Regions from separate parts of the Pseudomonas sp. MF09150 genome, predicted to be linked through region 1. Evidence: riboswitches for the same ligand, from Rfam matches in the RefSeq annotation. Region 1 holds a riboswitch; each other region holds the start of a gene.
What was found. Region 1 has a riboswitch for cobalamin ahead of cobW (cobalamin biosynthesis protein CobW). Riboswitches for the same ligand answer to the same signal wherever they lie in the genome.
Positions count from the first base shown of each region.

Region 2: linked by a shared signal. The riboswitch ahead of AC19YX_RS23525 (TonB-dependent receptor) and the one ahead of cobW (cobalamin biosynthesis protein CobW) in region 1 are both predicted to bind cobalamin.
Region 3: linked by a shared signal. The riboswitch ahead of AC19YX_RS22780 (class I SAM-dependent methyltransferase) and the one ahead of cobW (cobalamin biosynthesis protein CobW) in region 1 are both predicted to bind cobalamin.

Region 1 is NZ_JCBCUS010000006.1:71,917-77,207, reverse strand. It holds gene cobN (cobaltochelatase subunit CobN) at 1-2,410, opposite strand, end outside; gene cobW (cobalamin biosynthesis protein CobW) at 2,414-3,487, opposite strand; cobalamin riboswitch at 3,584-3,795, opposite strand; cobalamin riboswitch at 3,925-4,151, shown strand; gene AC19YX_RS21760 (CbtB domain-containing protein) at 4,249-4,437, shown strand; gene AC19YX_RS21755 (CbtA family protein) at 4,449-5,150, shown strand; gene AC19YX_RS21750 (cobalamin biosynthesis protein) at 5,147-5,291, shown strand, end outside.
Region 2 is NZ_JCBCUS010000006.1:497,648-502,938, forward strand. It holds gene AC19YX_RS23520 (amidohydrolase) at 1-568, opposite strand, end outside; gene AC19YX_RS23525 (TonB-dependent receptor) at 829-2,982, opposite strand; cobalamin riboswitch at 3,091-3,295, opposite strand; gene AC19YX_RS23530 (hypothetical protein) at 3,401-4,474, opposite strand; gene AC19YX_RS23535 (DUF1543 domain-containing protein) at 4,743-5,240, shown strand; gene AC19YX_RS23540 (DUF2625 domain-containing protein) at 5,264-5,291, opposite strand, start outside.
Region 3 is NZ_JCBCUS010000006.1:320,950-326,240, forward strand. It holds gene AC19YX_RS22775 (TonB-dependent receptor) at 1-1,449, opposite strand, end outside; gene AC19YX_RS22780 (class I SAM-dependent methyltransferase) at 1,485-2,258, opposite strand; cobalamin riboswitch at 2,368-2,569, opposite strand; gene AC19YX_RS22785 (NADP-dependent oxidoreductase) at 2,627-3,622, opposite strand; gene AC19YX_RS22790 (SDR family NAD(P)-dependent oxidoreductase) at 3,709-4,497, opposite strand; gene AC19YX_RS22795 (TetR/AcrR family transcriptional regulator) at 4,655-5,233, shown strand; gene AC19YX_RS22800 (ABC transporter ATP-binding protein) at 5,288-5,291, opposite strand, start outside.

The DNA.
Region 1 (5,291 bases):
AACCCGGGTCCTCGAGTTGCTCCAGCGGCCCTTGCAGGGCACTTTCGATCAACTGTCCGGCAAACAGTTCGAGGCGCTCGCGAGTGTCCCCGGCGGTACGCCACAGCTCAGTGCTGACCTGCTGCAACAGCGGCGGCCGGCGTTCGCTCCAGGGTTCGGCCAAGGCGCAATCCAGCGGATCGAACCCCAGCTCGAAAGCCTTGGCCAGGGCCCGCAGCAGGCTCGACTGCGCGCCCCGGCCATCGCCGCGGGGGATGCGCAGCAGGGCCAGCAGGGTGTCGAGGCGCAGGCGCCCGGTGGGCGATTCGCCGAACACGTGCAGGCCGTCGCGGATCTGCGATTCCTTGAGGTCGCACAGGTAGGTGTCCAGGCGTGGCAGCCAGATCGCCGCATCGGCGTCGCTGTCGAGTTTTTCGTCGAGCTGCAATTCGCGGTCGATGCGGGTTTCCCGCACCAGCTTGAGAATGTCGCGCTGCAACTCGCGGGCACGCCGCGGGTCCAGCAGTTGGGCTTCGTAATACTCGTCGGCCAACAGCTCCAGGTCGCGCAGCGGACCATAGGTTTCGGCGCGGGTCAGGGGCGGCATCAGGTGGTCGATGATCACCGCCTGGGTCCGGCGCTTGGCCTGGGCGCCTTCCCCCGGGTCATTAACGATAAACGGGTAGATATTGGGCAGCGGCCCCAGCAATGCATCCGGCCAGCAGCTCTCGGACAGCCCGACACCCTTGCCCGGCAGCCACTCCAGGTTGCCGTGCTTGCCGACGTGAATCAGTCCGTGGGCGCCATAGGCCTGGCGCAGCCAGAAATAGAACGCCAGGTAACCGTGGGGCGGCACCAGGTCCGGGTCGTGGTAGACCGCGCTGGGGTCGACCTGATAGCCCCGGGCCGGCTGGATACCGACAAAGGTCAGGCCAAAACGCAGGCCGGCGACCATCATCCGTCCGCCGCGAAACATCGGGTCCTGTTCCGGGCTGCCCCAACGCGCTTGCACCGCCTGTCGATTGGCCTCGGGCAAGGCGTTGAACATCAGCCGGTAGTCGTCCAGCGCCAGGCTTTGCGCGCAGGGCCGCAGGTCGATGCTGTCGAGGTCATTGCTGACGCCACCGAGCAATTGCTGGATCAACGCCGTGCCGCTGGCCGGTAGCTCGGTGCTCAGCGGGTAGCCCTCGGCCTGCAAGGCGCGCAGGATATTCAGCGCCGCCGCCGGAGTATCCAGGCCGACACCATTGCCGATGCGCCCGTCGCGGGTCGGGTAGTTGGCCAGGATCAGCGCGATGCGCTTTTGCCCGTTGGGCACCCGGGCCAATTCGATCCAGCGCCGCGCCAGTTCGGCGACGAAATCCATGCGCTCGGGCTGGGCCCGGTAGCAGACCACGTCCGACTGGCTGCGCTCGCTGCGCCAGGCCAGGTCCTTGAAGCTGATGGGCCGGCTGATGATGCGCCCGTCCAGCTCGGGCAAAGCGATGTGCATCGCCAGGTCGCGCGGGCCCAGGCCTTGTTCGCTGGCGCGCCAGCCGGGTTCGTTGTCCTGGGCGCAGATGGCCTGGATCACCGGGATATTGCGCCGAAATGGCCGCAGATGCGGGGCCTCGGGGCTGGACTGGGCAAAGCCGGTGGTGTTCAGAATCACCCCGGCCTCGACTTCATCCAGCAAGTCTTCGACCACCGTCAGGCAGCCGGGCTCCTTGAGACTGGCCAGGGCAATCGGCAACGGGTTGAGCCCGGCCGCCTGCAAACGCTGGCAAAACACATCGATAAACCCGGTATTGGCCGCCTGCAGATGGGAGCGGTAAAACAGCACCGCCGCCACCGGCTGTCCGGCGTGCCAGTCGGCCTGCCAATCGCTCAGGGTCGCGGCGCTTTTATGGGGGTGGTAAATCGCCGTGCGCGGCAGGGTCTGCGGCTCGGCCCAGGCATAGTCGCGGCCCAGCAGGCTGGCGGCCAGGCAACGGTACAGATTCAGGGCGTTGTCGCGCCCGCCCTGGCGCAAGAAGTGCCACAGCCGATCGCGCGCGGCGGCCGGCACCGTGCTCAGGTCGCTGAGCTCCGGGTCCGGGCGGTCATCCCCCGGCACCAGAATCAGCTGCACCCCGCGCTCGGCCAGTTGCACCAGGCGTTCGACGCCGTAGCGCCAGTAGCCGATGCCGCCGTGCAGGGAAATCAGGATCACCTTGGCGTGACGCAGCACCTGGTCGACATACAGGTCGACCGAGGCGTGGTTCTGCACCTGCATCGGGTTGGCCAGGCGAAAGCTCGGGAAGTCGTCCGGCAACTGCTGGGCCGCTTCCGCCAGCAGCGCCAGGCTGGAGTCGCCGCTGCACAGGATCACCAGCTCGGCGGGGGTTTGTCCAAGGTCGGCAATGTTGTCATCCGACACGAAACCGCCGGGCTGGGTCCTGAGCAGGTGCATGGGTTAAACGCTGAGGGCGGCGCGCAGTTGCGCTTCGAGTTGCTCGGCGTCCAGCTCTTGGCCGATCAGCACCAGGCGCGTGGTCCGGGCCTCGTCGGCGCCCCACTGGCGGTCGAAGTGCTTGTCGAAACGGGTGCCCACGCCCTGGATCAGCAAGCGCATCGGCTTGTTGGGGATGGCGGCAAACCCCTTGACCCGCAGGATCCCGTGCTTGACCACCAGTTGGGTCAGGGCATCGAGCAGCAGGCTTTCCTCGGCTTGCGGCAGTTCGATGGAGATCGAATCGAAAGCGTCGTGATCGTGGTCGTCATGATCGGCATCGTCGCCGTCATGGTGATGGTCGTGGTGGCTGTGACGGCTGTCGATGTGTTCTTCGGAGCCAGCACCCAGGCCCAGCAACACGTCCAGCGGCAGGCGACCGCTGCTGGCTTCGATGACCTTGACCGCTGGCGGCAGTTCTTCAGCCACTTCCAGGCGTACTTTTGCCAGGTCTTCGGCGCTGATCAGGTCAGCCTTGTTGAGAATCACCAGGTCGGCGCTGGCCAGTTGGTCGGCGAACAGCTCGTGCAGCGGCGATTCGTGGTCCAGGTTGGGGTCAAGCTTGCGCTGGGCATCGACCTGGTCCGGGAAGGCGGCGAAGGTGCCGGCGGCCACGGCCGGGCTGTCGACCACGGTGATTACCGCGTCGACGGTGCAGGCGCTGCGGATTTCCGGCCACTGGAAGGCCTGGACCAGGGGTTTTGGCAGAGCCAGGCCCGAGGTTTCGATCAGGATGTGGTCAAGGTCGCCGCGCCGGGCTACCAATTCGCGCATCACCGGGAAGAATTCTTCCTGCACGGTGCAGCACAGGCAGCCGTTGGCCAGCTCGTAGACCCGGCCGCTGGCTTCTTCTTCAGTGCAGCCGATGGAGCATTGCTTGAGGATTTCACCGTCGATGCCCAGTTCGCCAAATTCGTTGACGATCACTGCGATCCGGCGCCCCTGGGCGTTGTCGAGCATGTGCCGCAGCAAGGTGGTTTTGCCCGAGCCAAGGAAGCCGGTGACGATGGTGACGGGAAGTTTGGCCAGTGTTTTCATCGGATGCCCTTTGGCAAGGTGGCGGGCATACGGGACGAAAACCGCGGCAATGGCTGCGCGGAAGAGTTCGCCACCGGATCACCCCGCCCGGTTGTAGTGAGAATTCGTCACGAGGCAGGTCTCCTGGCTGAGGGTGTGCCGGTGGTAACCGACGATTGACGCGCCTTCCCGCCAACGCCTTGAAGCGCGTGCAGTGGCTGTGCATCAACCATGACCCTTTACAGTTGCGGGGGCAGCCGCGGCTTGGACCGCGTTCCCTTCTTAGCTTCGGCCGACTGCGCCGAAGAACCTCGAGTGCGCAAGGCTACGCAGAGCGCAGGGGCCGGTCAATGCGCATTGTCGGCCAGCCTCGGTGCCGGCGCGGGGAAAATTCATTGCCCGGTCCCGGCGCCATTGCGAAAGAGTGGCAATTGACGGCCCTCCCCCGCCCATGCTCTCCTACACACCTTGTTACGGGTGCCCTTCATAGGGTGAAACGGGAAACCGGTGCGTCACGTGCCTTACTCAAGGCCTTGACCAGTCCGGTGCTGCCCCCGCAACGGTAAGCGAGCGAAGAATCAGATCCACTGCGCCGGTCATCCGGCATGGGAAGGCGATTCTTGCAGGCCAGGCGCAAGCCCCGCCCTTCGCGAGCCCGGAGACCGGCCCGCAATAGACACATAACAAACCCGCGGTGGGCGGGCGCTGTTAATTCCTTGTGCGCCCGTCGCGCGGGGTTTTGCTGCGTTCGATCCACCCGCTGATAACCAGAGGGATGCGCCATGTCGATCATCAGCAGCACCAGTCAATCCGCCAGCAGCACCTCCACCCTGAGCCAACGCCTGGTCGCCGCCATCGGTGCCTCGATCCTCGGCGCGTGCCTGGTGTATTTCGCCGGGTTCTCCCATATCGAAGCAGTGCACAACGCTGCCCACGATACCCGTCACAGCTCCGCCTTCCCGTGCCATTGAGACCTGCTGACATGATCAAGCGTATTGCGCAAACCGCAGGTTTCACCGGGCTGCTGGCCGCCCTGTTGCTGACCCTGCTGCAAAGCTTCTGGGTCGCCCCGCTGATTTTGCAGGCCGAAACCTACGAAAAGGCCCCGGCCACTGAAGTCCATGAACACGCCGAAGGCGCCATGGCCGGCCACACCCACGATGCCGAAGCCTGGGAGCCGGAAGATGGCTGGCAGCGCGTGCTGTCGACCACTGGCGGTAACCTGGTGGTGGCCGTCGGCTTCGCCCTGATGCTCGCCGGCCTGTACACCCTGCGCGCGCCGAATCGCACGTCCCAGGGGCTGCTGTGGGGCCTGGCCGGTTACGCCACCTTCTGCCTGGCGCCAACCATGGGCCTGCCGCCCGAGCTGCCGGGCACCGCCGCTGCGGACCTGGCACAACGGCAGATCTGGTGGGTCGGCACCGCGGCCTCGACCGCCGTCGGTATCGCGCTGATCGTGTTTGCCCAGCACTGGCTGCTGAAAGTGCTGGGTGTCGCCATCATTGCCGTGCCGCACATCATTGGCGCGCCACAGCCGGAAGTGCATTCGATGCTGGCTCCGGAGGCCCTGGAAGCGCAGTTCAAAATCGCCTCGCAACTGACCAATGCCGCGTTCTGGCTGGCCCTGGGCGTGATCAGCGCCTGGTTGTTCCGGCGTAAAAGCGCGGGTCACTACGCGGCATGAGTGAACGGCACGCAGCGCCGGCCCTGGTGGTCGGCCTGGGTTGCCAGCGCGGTTGCCCGGTGGACACGCTGCGCGCATTGCTCGACCAGGTCCTGGAGACCCATGGCTTCGGGCTGGATCAAGTCCGGGGCCTGGCCAGTA
Region 2 (5,291 bases), 430 kb from region 1:
CCGGCACGCCTTCTTCGGCCGGCTGGAAAATGAACTTGATGGTGCCGGGCAGGCTGTCCTTGTGCGCCGCCAGGACCTGGGCCACCCCCAGCACAATGGCGATGTGCGCATCGTGGCCGCAGGCGTGCATGACCCCGACTTGCTTTCCGGCCTGGCTGAAGTCATTGCCGCTGTAGGCCTGGGTCACGGTCGAGGCGTAGGGCAGGCCGGTCTGCTCGGTGACCGGCAGCGCGTCCAGTTCGGAACGAATGGCCACCACCGGTCCCGGCTTGCCGCCGCGCAACAGCCCGACCACGCCGGTGTGGCCGATGTCGGTTTGCACTTCCAGGCCCAGCTCACGAAGGCGCGCGGCCACCAGCTTGGCAGTGCGCACTTCGCGGTTGCCCAGCTCCGGGTGTTGATGGATATCGTGGCGCAGCTCGATCAGTTGCGGGGTGGCCTGGCGGATATCCCGGTCGAGTGTCTGCAGGCGCTCGGCATCCACCACAGCGGCGCTGGCGGTGTTGTGGAGCAGGGAGGAGAAAAGCAATCCGGCGCTGATGCCGAGTCGGGCGAAAGAGTGATTCATGCAAGGCCTCTGGGTTGGAACGGCAGGGCCCGAAGTCGGGCGCAATGGCGTTAACGCAGAAAGCATGCCAGCCCGCTTGCTGGCCGCCAGGCTGGCGTCGCGGGGAGATGAGGCGTGGGGATGCACCAGGCGCAACAGCCGGTTGCTGATGGTCTGCTGCTCTTCCAGCAGCCAGCGCCGGGAACCTGCGGGGTCCCCGGTGCCTGGCTCGGGCGGCGTTAAACGTGCCCGAGGGTTGCCCGCTACAGCGTGACCGGCACTTAGAAGCTGTAGTCGGCGGTGACGAAAAACGAGCGCGGCTCACCCATCAGCCATTGCTGGCCATTATTCTGCTGGGCCACGGCGTAGCGCCGGTCGAGCAGGTTGTTGAGCTGCAGGCCCAGGCGCACATCCCGTTGCAGTTGCCAGCCGAGGTTGGCGTCGAGCACCGTGTAGCCCGGAACCTGGGTGGTGTTGGCCGTATTGGCATAACGCGCGTCGACATAACGCACGCCCATGCCGGCTGTCAGCTCCTGGCTCAGGGCCTTGTTCAACCACAGGTTGGCGCTGCGGCGCGGCACGTTGCTCGGGCGATTGCCGGCGCGCGAGACCACCTGGCCCGACACCACTTCATCGAAGTCGTCGTATTCGGCCCGCACCAGCGCGGCATTGGCCGAGACCTGCCAGTCGTGGGCCAGGGCCAGCTCCAGGGATGCCTCCAGGCCGTCGGCGGACTGCTGGCCGACCTGTTGCGCCAGGCGCGTGATTGGGTCGCTGCTGAGCAGTTTTTTCTTGACGATATGGTAGGCCGCCAGGGTCCATTCACCGCGCCCGTCCCAGAACTGTTGCTTGAGGCCGAACTCGGTCTGCCGGGCCTCGGTCAGGTCCATCTGCTGCTGGCTCGGGTTCAGGCTGATGAGGTTGTTGACCCCGTCCTCGCTGGTCGAGTACTGGCCGTACAGCGACAGTTGGTCGGTGACCGCGAACACCAGCCCGGCGCGCCAGTTGCCGCCCGTGAGGCTGCGGTCGCTGCGGCTGCCGGCACGCTGGTCGTCGCGCTCGATGTGGTTCTGGTCGCGGCGCACGCCGGTCACCAGGGACCAGCGCTCGGACAGCTGCAAGCGGTTCTCGGCAAACAGGGCAAAGGTGTGGGTGCTGCTGGCGGTCTGGGGCGAAAATGCCGAGCGACTCTGGAAGTAACCCGCTGCCGGCTGCCAAGGGTCGATGTAGTCGCCGCCGACATCGGTATAGGGCGAGTTGTTGCCCACGGCGAACCTGATTTTGTTGTACTCGGTACCGACCACCGTGCGGCTGTCCAGGCCGAACAGCGAATGGTTGAAGGTGAAGCTCTGACGGTCGCCCATCTGCTCCTGGTCGTGCTTGATCTCCAGGTAGCTGTTGCGCAGCAGTTGCTGGCGGGGGCTGTCCCAGCTGTAGGTTTCGGCGTTGCGCCAATGGCGTCGGCTCTTGATGTAATACAGCTGGTTGCTGGCGCTGAGGCTGTCGCTCAGGTTCCAGTCGGTATTGAGTCGGGTCCATTCGTCGTTGTATCGCTGCACGGCGTTGCGCAGGTTGTAGTTCTTGTCGCGCAGGCTGTCGCGGTAGTGCCCGTCGAGCAGGGGCGTGCCGAAGTAACTGCTCGGTTCGCTGTCGCCACGCTCATGGGCGAAGGTGAAGCTCAGGTCATCGTTGGCCTGCCAGCGCAGGGCCGCACTGAGGGCCAGGCTGCGCGAGTCGCCGTGGTCGACCCAGCCGTTGCTTTGCTGCTGGTTCAGGGTCAGGCGATAGCTCAGGGTGTCGCTGAGGGAGCCGCCGCTGTCCAGGCCCAGCTGCTGGCGGTCGTTGGAGCCATAACCCAGGCGCAGGCGGTTGCGCACTTCACCTTCGAAGGGCTTCTTCGAGATCACATTGACCACCGCCCCGGTGGCGCCTTCGCCATAGAGCACCGAGGCCGGGCCACGGATCACGTCGATGCGTTCAACCATCCACGGGTCGACCGGAAACGTCAGGCTGCCGGCACCGGTGTACAGGCGGGCACCGTCGAACAGGGTCATGACCGAGCTGTGCCCGGTAAAGCCCCGCGCCGCCAACGCGGTGTTGCCGTTGCCCGGGGCGGCGATGCTGGTGATGCCCGGGGAGCGGGTCACCGCGTCCTGCACCGTGAGGTTATTGCGGTTGTCGATGGCGTCCTGGCCGATGCTGCTGGTGCTGGCGGGGTTTTCCAGGGCGCTCAGGTTGAGCCGTGAGCCGGCGGGCAGCGGTGTGCTGAGGGAAGTGTCATCGCCCTTGGCGACTTCGCTGACCAGGGTCGCCGGCAAGGCGAGCGCACGGTGGTCGGTTTCGGCAAAGGTCAGGGATGAAAAGGCCATGCAGGGGACAAAGGTGATCGGCAGGGATCGGCTTGCGAGGCTTTGGAGCAGGGGATTGCGGGACATGCTATTCCAACTGAGTCAGGAAAGAATGAAACCCGGAGGGAACAACGCATAAGGAATCGCAGGCGCACGCGCCCACGCAAACCGGACTGCGCCCGCCCACCGCGGGGTTGCCAAACGAAGTTGCAGGCCGGTCTCCGGGCTCGCGAGGGTCATGAAGCATTCACCTTCCCATGCCGGAGCACAGTGGTCTGTCGAATGCTTCGCTCGCTTACCGTTGCGGGGGCAGCGCCGGACTGATCACCGAAGTGACGCACCGGCTTCCCGTTTAATCCCATGCACGGCGGCATGGGACACCTGAAACTGGCGCGCATATGACCATTGATGAATTTCTTCGTCAATGCGCAAAGCTGCTACAGGGGAAAACAGTCTGTGCCGCCGCCGGTCCTCGGCAGCGGCTACGCGATAGGCGGGGGATGCTTCAGGGGGTGGCCAGGGTCTGCTGCGGCTCGTATTCGGTTTCGGCGAAGTTGAAGTAGGTGGTGCCGGCATGCTGGGTGATCTGCGGTTCGCAGCGGCCAAAGGGTTCGGACAGATGCCCCTTGCCGTTGACCACTTTGAGCAATATTTGCTCTTGGGCACTGCAGCCATTGCCGGCCCACGCGGCACTCACCAGAAACAGCCCATCCCCCAGGTGCTGCACAGCTTCGAACGACATGCCGTCGCTGAGCAGGGCCGACTTCTGGATCAGGGCACCGTTGACCAGCAATTGGCTGGGCGGGTTTTTATTGCCGTCATGCTGTTCGGCAATCACCTGCACCTTGTCGTTGCCGTTGACGGCCTGGGTCTGGGTGCCGATCTCCAGTGCCGGGTAACGACGGGCCTTGGCCGCTTCCGCGGCGTTGGCTTCGCGGGGCACCAGGCCCAGGCCGGCAGGGCCGCGCACGGTCATGAAGTCGGCGGGCTTGGCGGCTTCGAGGGCGCGCACGGCGTCGAAGTCCCAGTAATTGACCCGGGTCACCGCCATGCGCGAGGGCGCAGGCTCGATCACGCTCAGCTCGAACTGCTTGCCGGTCATATTCGGCGCATACAGGTAGGACAGGTGATCCAGCGATGCCTGGGCATGTACCGCGACCTTGTTGGTCTGGGTGAACGCCTGCAACGGGCCTGAATAACGGGCCAGGGCCTCGTCGGCGAGCTTTTTGCCGGCGGTGAGCGAGCCTTTTACCTCGGCTTCCAGGGCAATGACCCTGTGATCGGGGCCGAAGGTGTAGGTCGCCGATTCATAGGGCTTGTCGCGGTTGACCTCGGTGCGCCGGGTGTTGCTGAAGTAGATGGTCTGGTAGCGCAGGAACACCGTCAGCGAATGGATGCCCGCCGGGCCGGAGCCGGTGTAGGTCATGCAGCCCCGGGGGCAGGTTTCCTGAAGCAGCAGATTGACTTCGTCATAGGGCATGCCGAGTGCAACGTCATGCACGGTAAAGCCCGGGGCCGCCAGCAGCGTCGGCGAGACCAGCGCCGCCGCCAGCGCGAGCGCGTTGAATGTGTGCTTCAAGACCATCTCCTGGTTGTCCAATGGCGGGGCCGTCGTGCCCCACGCCGCAATCCTTGCCAGCGAATGGCATGGCCTGTGTGGCTATCGGCTGCTGGCGATTGGCCTTTAGCTGCAATGTGCTGCAAGCCGCGCGGGAGTGTCCCGGGCGCAGTAAAACCTCAGCAATCAGACGCAACATGGTGAAGAATATGGCGCTTGCCTGATGAGCCCCGACCGGGACCATCACCCTGAAATCGCTGCCGCCGGCGGCAGGTAACCAAGGAACAGAATGCTTTTTGTAGTGATGCTGGGGGGCAAACACCCCAGGGCCAAGATTGAGGTCCACGACGTGGTGTTCGCCATCGCCGACAGCCTGGAAGCGGCCTACCCGCAACTGCGCGAAGGCTGGTTTGGCAGCCCGGCGGGGCTGCATGTCGATTCGTGGATGCAGGTCGATGGCGTGGAAGGGTGGAAGGTGCAGTTGAGCCCGCTGGCGCCTCTGCCCGGGGCCCCGCGCCTGTATTTCATCAACCTCGGCGGCTATGAGGCCCAGGCCTTCGGCGAGGCCCACCACTACCTGCTGGTGGTGGCCCATGACAAGGCTGAAGCCAAGGCCAAGGGCAAGCGGCAGATGCTCAGCCACTGGAGCAAGGCCCATACCGACGCGCTGATGGACGTAGACGATTGCCTGCCGATCGACGCCGTGGACGGGCGCTATATCCACCTGGTGGAGGGCGAGCATCGCGGGGTGGTCCAGCGCAACGACTACATCGTGATTCCCCGCTGAGCCCCGGTGGCTGACGCTGGATCTCAGGCCGGAGCGTCGAGCTTTTGCGCC
Region 3 (5,291 bases), 250 kb from region 1:
TTGCAGGCTGGTCTCGGGCTTGAGGTCGGCATTGCCCAGGGTCTGGCTGCCGCTGGTGGTGGTGAAGTCGGCCGCCAGCTCGCCTGCCAGCGGTGCGCGGAAACCGGTGGAAACCCCGGCCCGCAGCTTGACCCCGGGCATGGCCTCGAAGGCTGCGCCGAGGCTGTAGGTGACCTCATCGAAGCTGCGGGTCTGTTCTTCGAGGGTCGGCATGTAGTCGGTCTTGACCGTGCTCGAGCGGCCATAGCTGTAGCGCGAACCGGCGCGCAGGGTCAGGCGGTCGTCCATCAGGCGCTGGATCAGCTCGGCGTACAGCGCCGCGCTGAGGTCATCGGAGTTGATGTCGTAGGGTGCCACCTGGCTGCTGGTGGAGCCGTTCATGGCCACGCGGAAACGATCATTGCGCAGTGTGCTTTTTTCCAGGTCCAGGCCCAGCAGCAGGTCGGTGCCGGGGCCCAGCAGGAACTGCGGCGTCAGCTTCAGGCCATAGGCGTCCAGGCGGCGCTCGATATGGTCCTTGCTGAACCCGGGGCTGCCGTTGCCCTGGCGCTCCGAACCCCAGTGCAGGTCGTCGACATCGCGCAGGGCGTAGACCTGGGCCGCCCAGTTCAGCCAGTTGGTCGGCTTGGCGGTCCAGTTGGCTTCCAGGGACTGGTTATAGCGGTTGTCGTAGTTGTTGTAGTCCCATTGCGAACCGCGAAAGCCCGCGTCGTAGATACCGTCCGAGCGCAGAGTCAGGTCCAGGCGCTGGTCATCGGACAGGTCATAGCCCAGGGCCAACAACCCGCCCCGACGCTTCCACGAGGTGTTTTCCTGGGTGCCGTCCCGGCTCTGATAGTCACCGCGCCGGCCGCTGTCCAGACCCAGGTAGTAATCCAGCGGCCCGGACACGCCGCTCTGGAACAGGCTGCCCTGGGCCAGGCCCCAGGAGCCGCCCTGCAGGGTCGCGCCACCGCCTTCGGTGTTGCGGCCATTGCGGGTGATGATGTTGATCACGCCACCGATGGCCTGGCTGCCATAGATCACCGAGGCCGGGCCACGGATCACTTCAATGCGCGCGACCTGGGCCGGCGACAGCTTGGAAATATTCGCCGTGCCGGCCCGGCGCCCGTTGACCAGCACCGTTACCTGGCTGCGAAAGTCCCGGCCCTGGCCATCGGTATTGCCGCCACGGATGTTGATCGAGGTCTGGCCCGGGGTCCATTCACTGAAAAAGCCCACCGCGTTTTCCGCCAGCAGGTCGGTCAGGTTGCGCGCCGAGGAGCGTTCGATCTGCTCGCTGTCGATCACCTGCACGGTGCTGGTGGCGTCCTTGAGCGATTCGCCGGCCCGGGGTGCGCTGACCAGGGTCGTGTCCATCTGCAGCACCGACGTTTTGTCGGCGGCCTGGGTGGCGAGGCTGGTGCTCAGCAGCAGGGGCAGGGCGAAGGTGTGGCGCAGGCTAGGCATGGGGGAGGTCCGCAGGCAGGTTCTTATGGGAGAGTTCACGCGTGCCAGAGCAAGCTGGCGGCGCGTTTCGGGGCGCTGGCCAGCCAGCCCCCCGGGGCCGGTTGCAGGTGATCCTGCAAATGCCGTTCAAGCAGCCCCAGCGCCGCGCCATCGAGGGCGCCGAGCTTCTCCCTGAAATGCATCAGGGCTGCTTCGGGGGTGGCGAACAACGTGCTGAACGCCCATTCGGTGAAGTGAATCTCGTCGGGCCGGGCGCTGGCCGGCAGCTCGGCCAGGGTCAGTTGATAGCCCGGGGTCATGTCGCTGCGGTGCAGTTGAGGCGGCAGGAACCCCGAGAGGCAATAGGTGCGCGGGCCCTCCTGGGCCGGCAGGTTCCACACCAGGGTGCCGCTGGCCAGGGGCCGCACCCGCTCGAGAAAGGCCTGGGCCTGGCCGTCGCTGACCGGGATGTTGGCGCAGAGCACGGTCTGTGTCGGCGCCAGGCCCAGGTCGCCGATGTCTTGCCAGAGGCCCGGGTGCAAGCTCAGGCTCACGGCCGGTTCACGGGCCGCCAGGCGCTCGATGCAGCGACCCATATAGGCGTTGGGCTCGACCACGGTCCACTGGCCACTTGGGGCCAGCAGATGCCGCCCAAGGATCCCCGAACCGGCGCCGATATCCAGCAGTTGTCGCTGCGGGCCGAGCAGTTGCAGCAGGCAGCCACCGACACGTTCGACATAGTTGGAGGCGGCCAGATGCTCGGCATAAAACGCCGCTTCGTGGTCGGGCCAGACAAAGGGAGCAGGGCGAGGCGAGGTGCAAAGCGTCATCGGAAAGCGCCGGGTTGAGCCAGGTCGGGCCACCCGCGGGAGCTGAAGCAGAAAGTGGCGGGCAGGAGACAGCATGCGCACGCCAAGGCCTGCACCCGCCCACCGCGGATTGCCATGTTGGGATCAGGCCGGTCTCCGGGCTCGCGAGGGGCATGAAACATTCGCCTTCCCATGCCCAGGCACAGTGGATGTGTGAATGTTTCGCTCGCATACCGTTGCGGGGGCAGCGCCGGACTCGCCCAAAGGGCCTACCGGCTTCCCGTTTCACCCGCAGCACGACGGCTGCGGACACCTGAAACTGGCGCGCATCTGACCATTGAGGGACGGCAGCGTCAAGCGCCTAAGCCGCAAGCTTGTGGCTTGCAGCTTCAGAGCTTGATGACCACCTTGCCTTTGGCGCGCCCCTGTGTGACGTACTTCAGGGCCTCGGCGGTGGAGGCCAGCGGGTAGCTGCGATCGATCACCGGCTGGATCGCACCGGCCTCGATCAGTCGGCTCAGTTCACCCAGTTGTTCGCCGCTGGCGCGCATGAACACGAAACGGTAGTGCACACCCGCCTGGCGTGCCTTGCGGCGGATGCCATGACTGAGCAGGCCCATGACCTGCTTCAGCCCCCAGGACAGACGCTGCTCCCGGGCAAAGTCGGCGGTGGGCGGGCCGGAAATCGACACCAGCAGGCCGCCGGGCTTGAGCACCTTGAGCGAACGCGCCAGGGTCGCGCTGTCCAGGCTGTTGAGCACCAGGTCGTAGCCGTGCAACAGGCTGTCGAAGGATTGGCGCGTGTAGTCGATGACCAGGTCCGCCCCCAGGGCCTTCACCCACTCGACATTGGCGCTGCTGGTGGTCGTCGCGACGAAGGCCCCCAGGTGCTTGGCGAGCTGGATGGCGAAGGTCCCCACACCGCCGGAGCCGGCGTGGATCAGTACCTTTTGCCCCGGCTTGAGCTGGGCGGTTTCCACCAGCACCTGCCAGGCCGTCAGGCCGACCAGGGGAACGGATGCGGCGTGCTCCATGTCGAGGTTGGACGGCTTCAGCGCCAGGGCCTCCTCGGCCACGGCAATCCGCTCGGCGAAGGTGCCGATACGTGCCTGGGGAGGGCGCCCGTAGACCTCGTCCCCCGGCTTGAAGCGCCGGACCTCAGTGCCCACCCGCAGCACCACGCCGGCAAGGTCATTGCCCAAAACCAGGGGCAGGTGGTACGGCAGGATCAATTTGAATTCGCCTTTGGCGATCTTGGCATCCAGCAGGTTGACGCTGCTGGCATGCACCTGGACCAGGACCTCGTGGGCTTGCACCTGCGGCTCGGGCACCTGGCCCAGCCGCCCGGTGTCCTGGCCGTAACGCTCGATAAAAAATGCTTGCATACACAGTCTCTCCAGTGAGCAATGCCCGACGCTGGCGCGCGGATCGGCGTCAGCGGATGGTCGGGCATGCTCAGGTGGGCGCGGGCTCAGGACGCGCTGCGATAGCGCTCGGCGGCGCGGCTCTGGCGGATGTCGGTCAGCAGCACCTGGCGCGCGGCCTGCAGGTTGTCCCAGCGCGACACTTCATGCAGTGGCGGGATGGTCACCGGTTCGCGGCGATCGAAGCCGACCAGGGCCGCATCCACCAGTTCATCGACGTCCATGACCTCGGGCAGGGTGTTGATATCGATGCCGGAGCGTTCCCAGATCTCGGTGCGCGTGGCGGCAGGCAACACGGCCTGGATATAGACCCCCTTGGGGGCCAGTTCCAGGGTCAGCCCCTGGGACAGGAACAGCACGAAGGCCTTGGTCGCGCCGTAGACCGTCATCCCCAGTTCCGGCGCCAGGCCGACCACCGAGCCAATATTGACGATGGCGCCGTCACCGGCCTCTGCCAGGCGCGGGGCGATCGCGCTGGCCAGCCGCACCAGGGCGGTGGTGTTCAGGGTCACGATCTGCGCCACCGCGTCCGGGGTCTGGTCGATAAAACTGCCGGACTGCGCGGCCCCGGCGTTGTTGATCAGAATGCCGATTTTGCGGTCATCGCGCAGGCGCGCCTCGACCTTGATCAGGTCGCTGGTCTGGGTCAGGTCGGCCTGCAACACATCGACGGCGATCCCGTGTTCGCGCCGCAGGCGGCTGGCGAGGGTTTCCAGGCGCGCCTGGTCGCGGGCCACCAGCACCAGGTCGTGGCCGCGACGGGCAAAACGCTCGGCGTAGGTGGCGCCGATGCCGGAGGACGCGCCAGTAATCAGAACAGTCGAAAGAGTGGTCATGGAAATGCTCTCTGGATCAAAAAGGGGGGCAAGCCGTAAGGCGCGAAATGCCGCGCCGGACTTTATGATGATGATCATAATCTTAATCGTCAATGGTTTTGATGATGATCGACATCAATGTATAGTGTGCGCCTGACGAGCAACGAGGCATCCAGCTATGAGGGTCACCAAGGCGCAGGCACAGGCTAACCGGGCGCACATCGTCGAGACGGCGTCGGTGCTGTTTCGGGAACGGGGGTATGACGGCGTGAGCGTGGCGGACCTGATGGCCGCCGCCGGCTTCACCCATGGCGGGTTCTACAAACACTTCGCTTCCAAGGCCGACCTGATGGCCGAAGCGGCCGCGTGCGGGTTTTCCCAGAGCCTGGAAAACCGCGCCCAGGTCGATATCAGCGAGTTCATCACGCGTTACCTGTCCCGTGAACATCGCGATGGCCGGGGCGTGGGCTGCACCATGGCGGCGCTGTGCGGTGACGCGGCGCGGCAGCCGGAAGAGATCAAGGCCACCTTCGCCAGCGGTATTGAAAACCTGCTGGCCGCCCTAGAGCCCGGGGAGGGGGCCCAGGATGAAACAGGCCAGCAGCTGCGCGCCGCCATCATCAGCCGGGTGGCCCATGCGGTCGGCGCCCTGGTGCTGTCCCGGGCGTGCCCGGATGACTCGCCGCTGGCCGATGAGATCCTGGCAGTGTGCCGAACCCAGATCCTGGCATCGCTGCCGCCTTTATCGGTCGACTAGGCGACCCGTGCCGGGCCTTGGCCGGCAGCCAGCAGGGTGGCTGCTGCCGCGCGGCTAG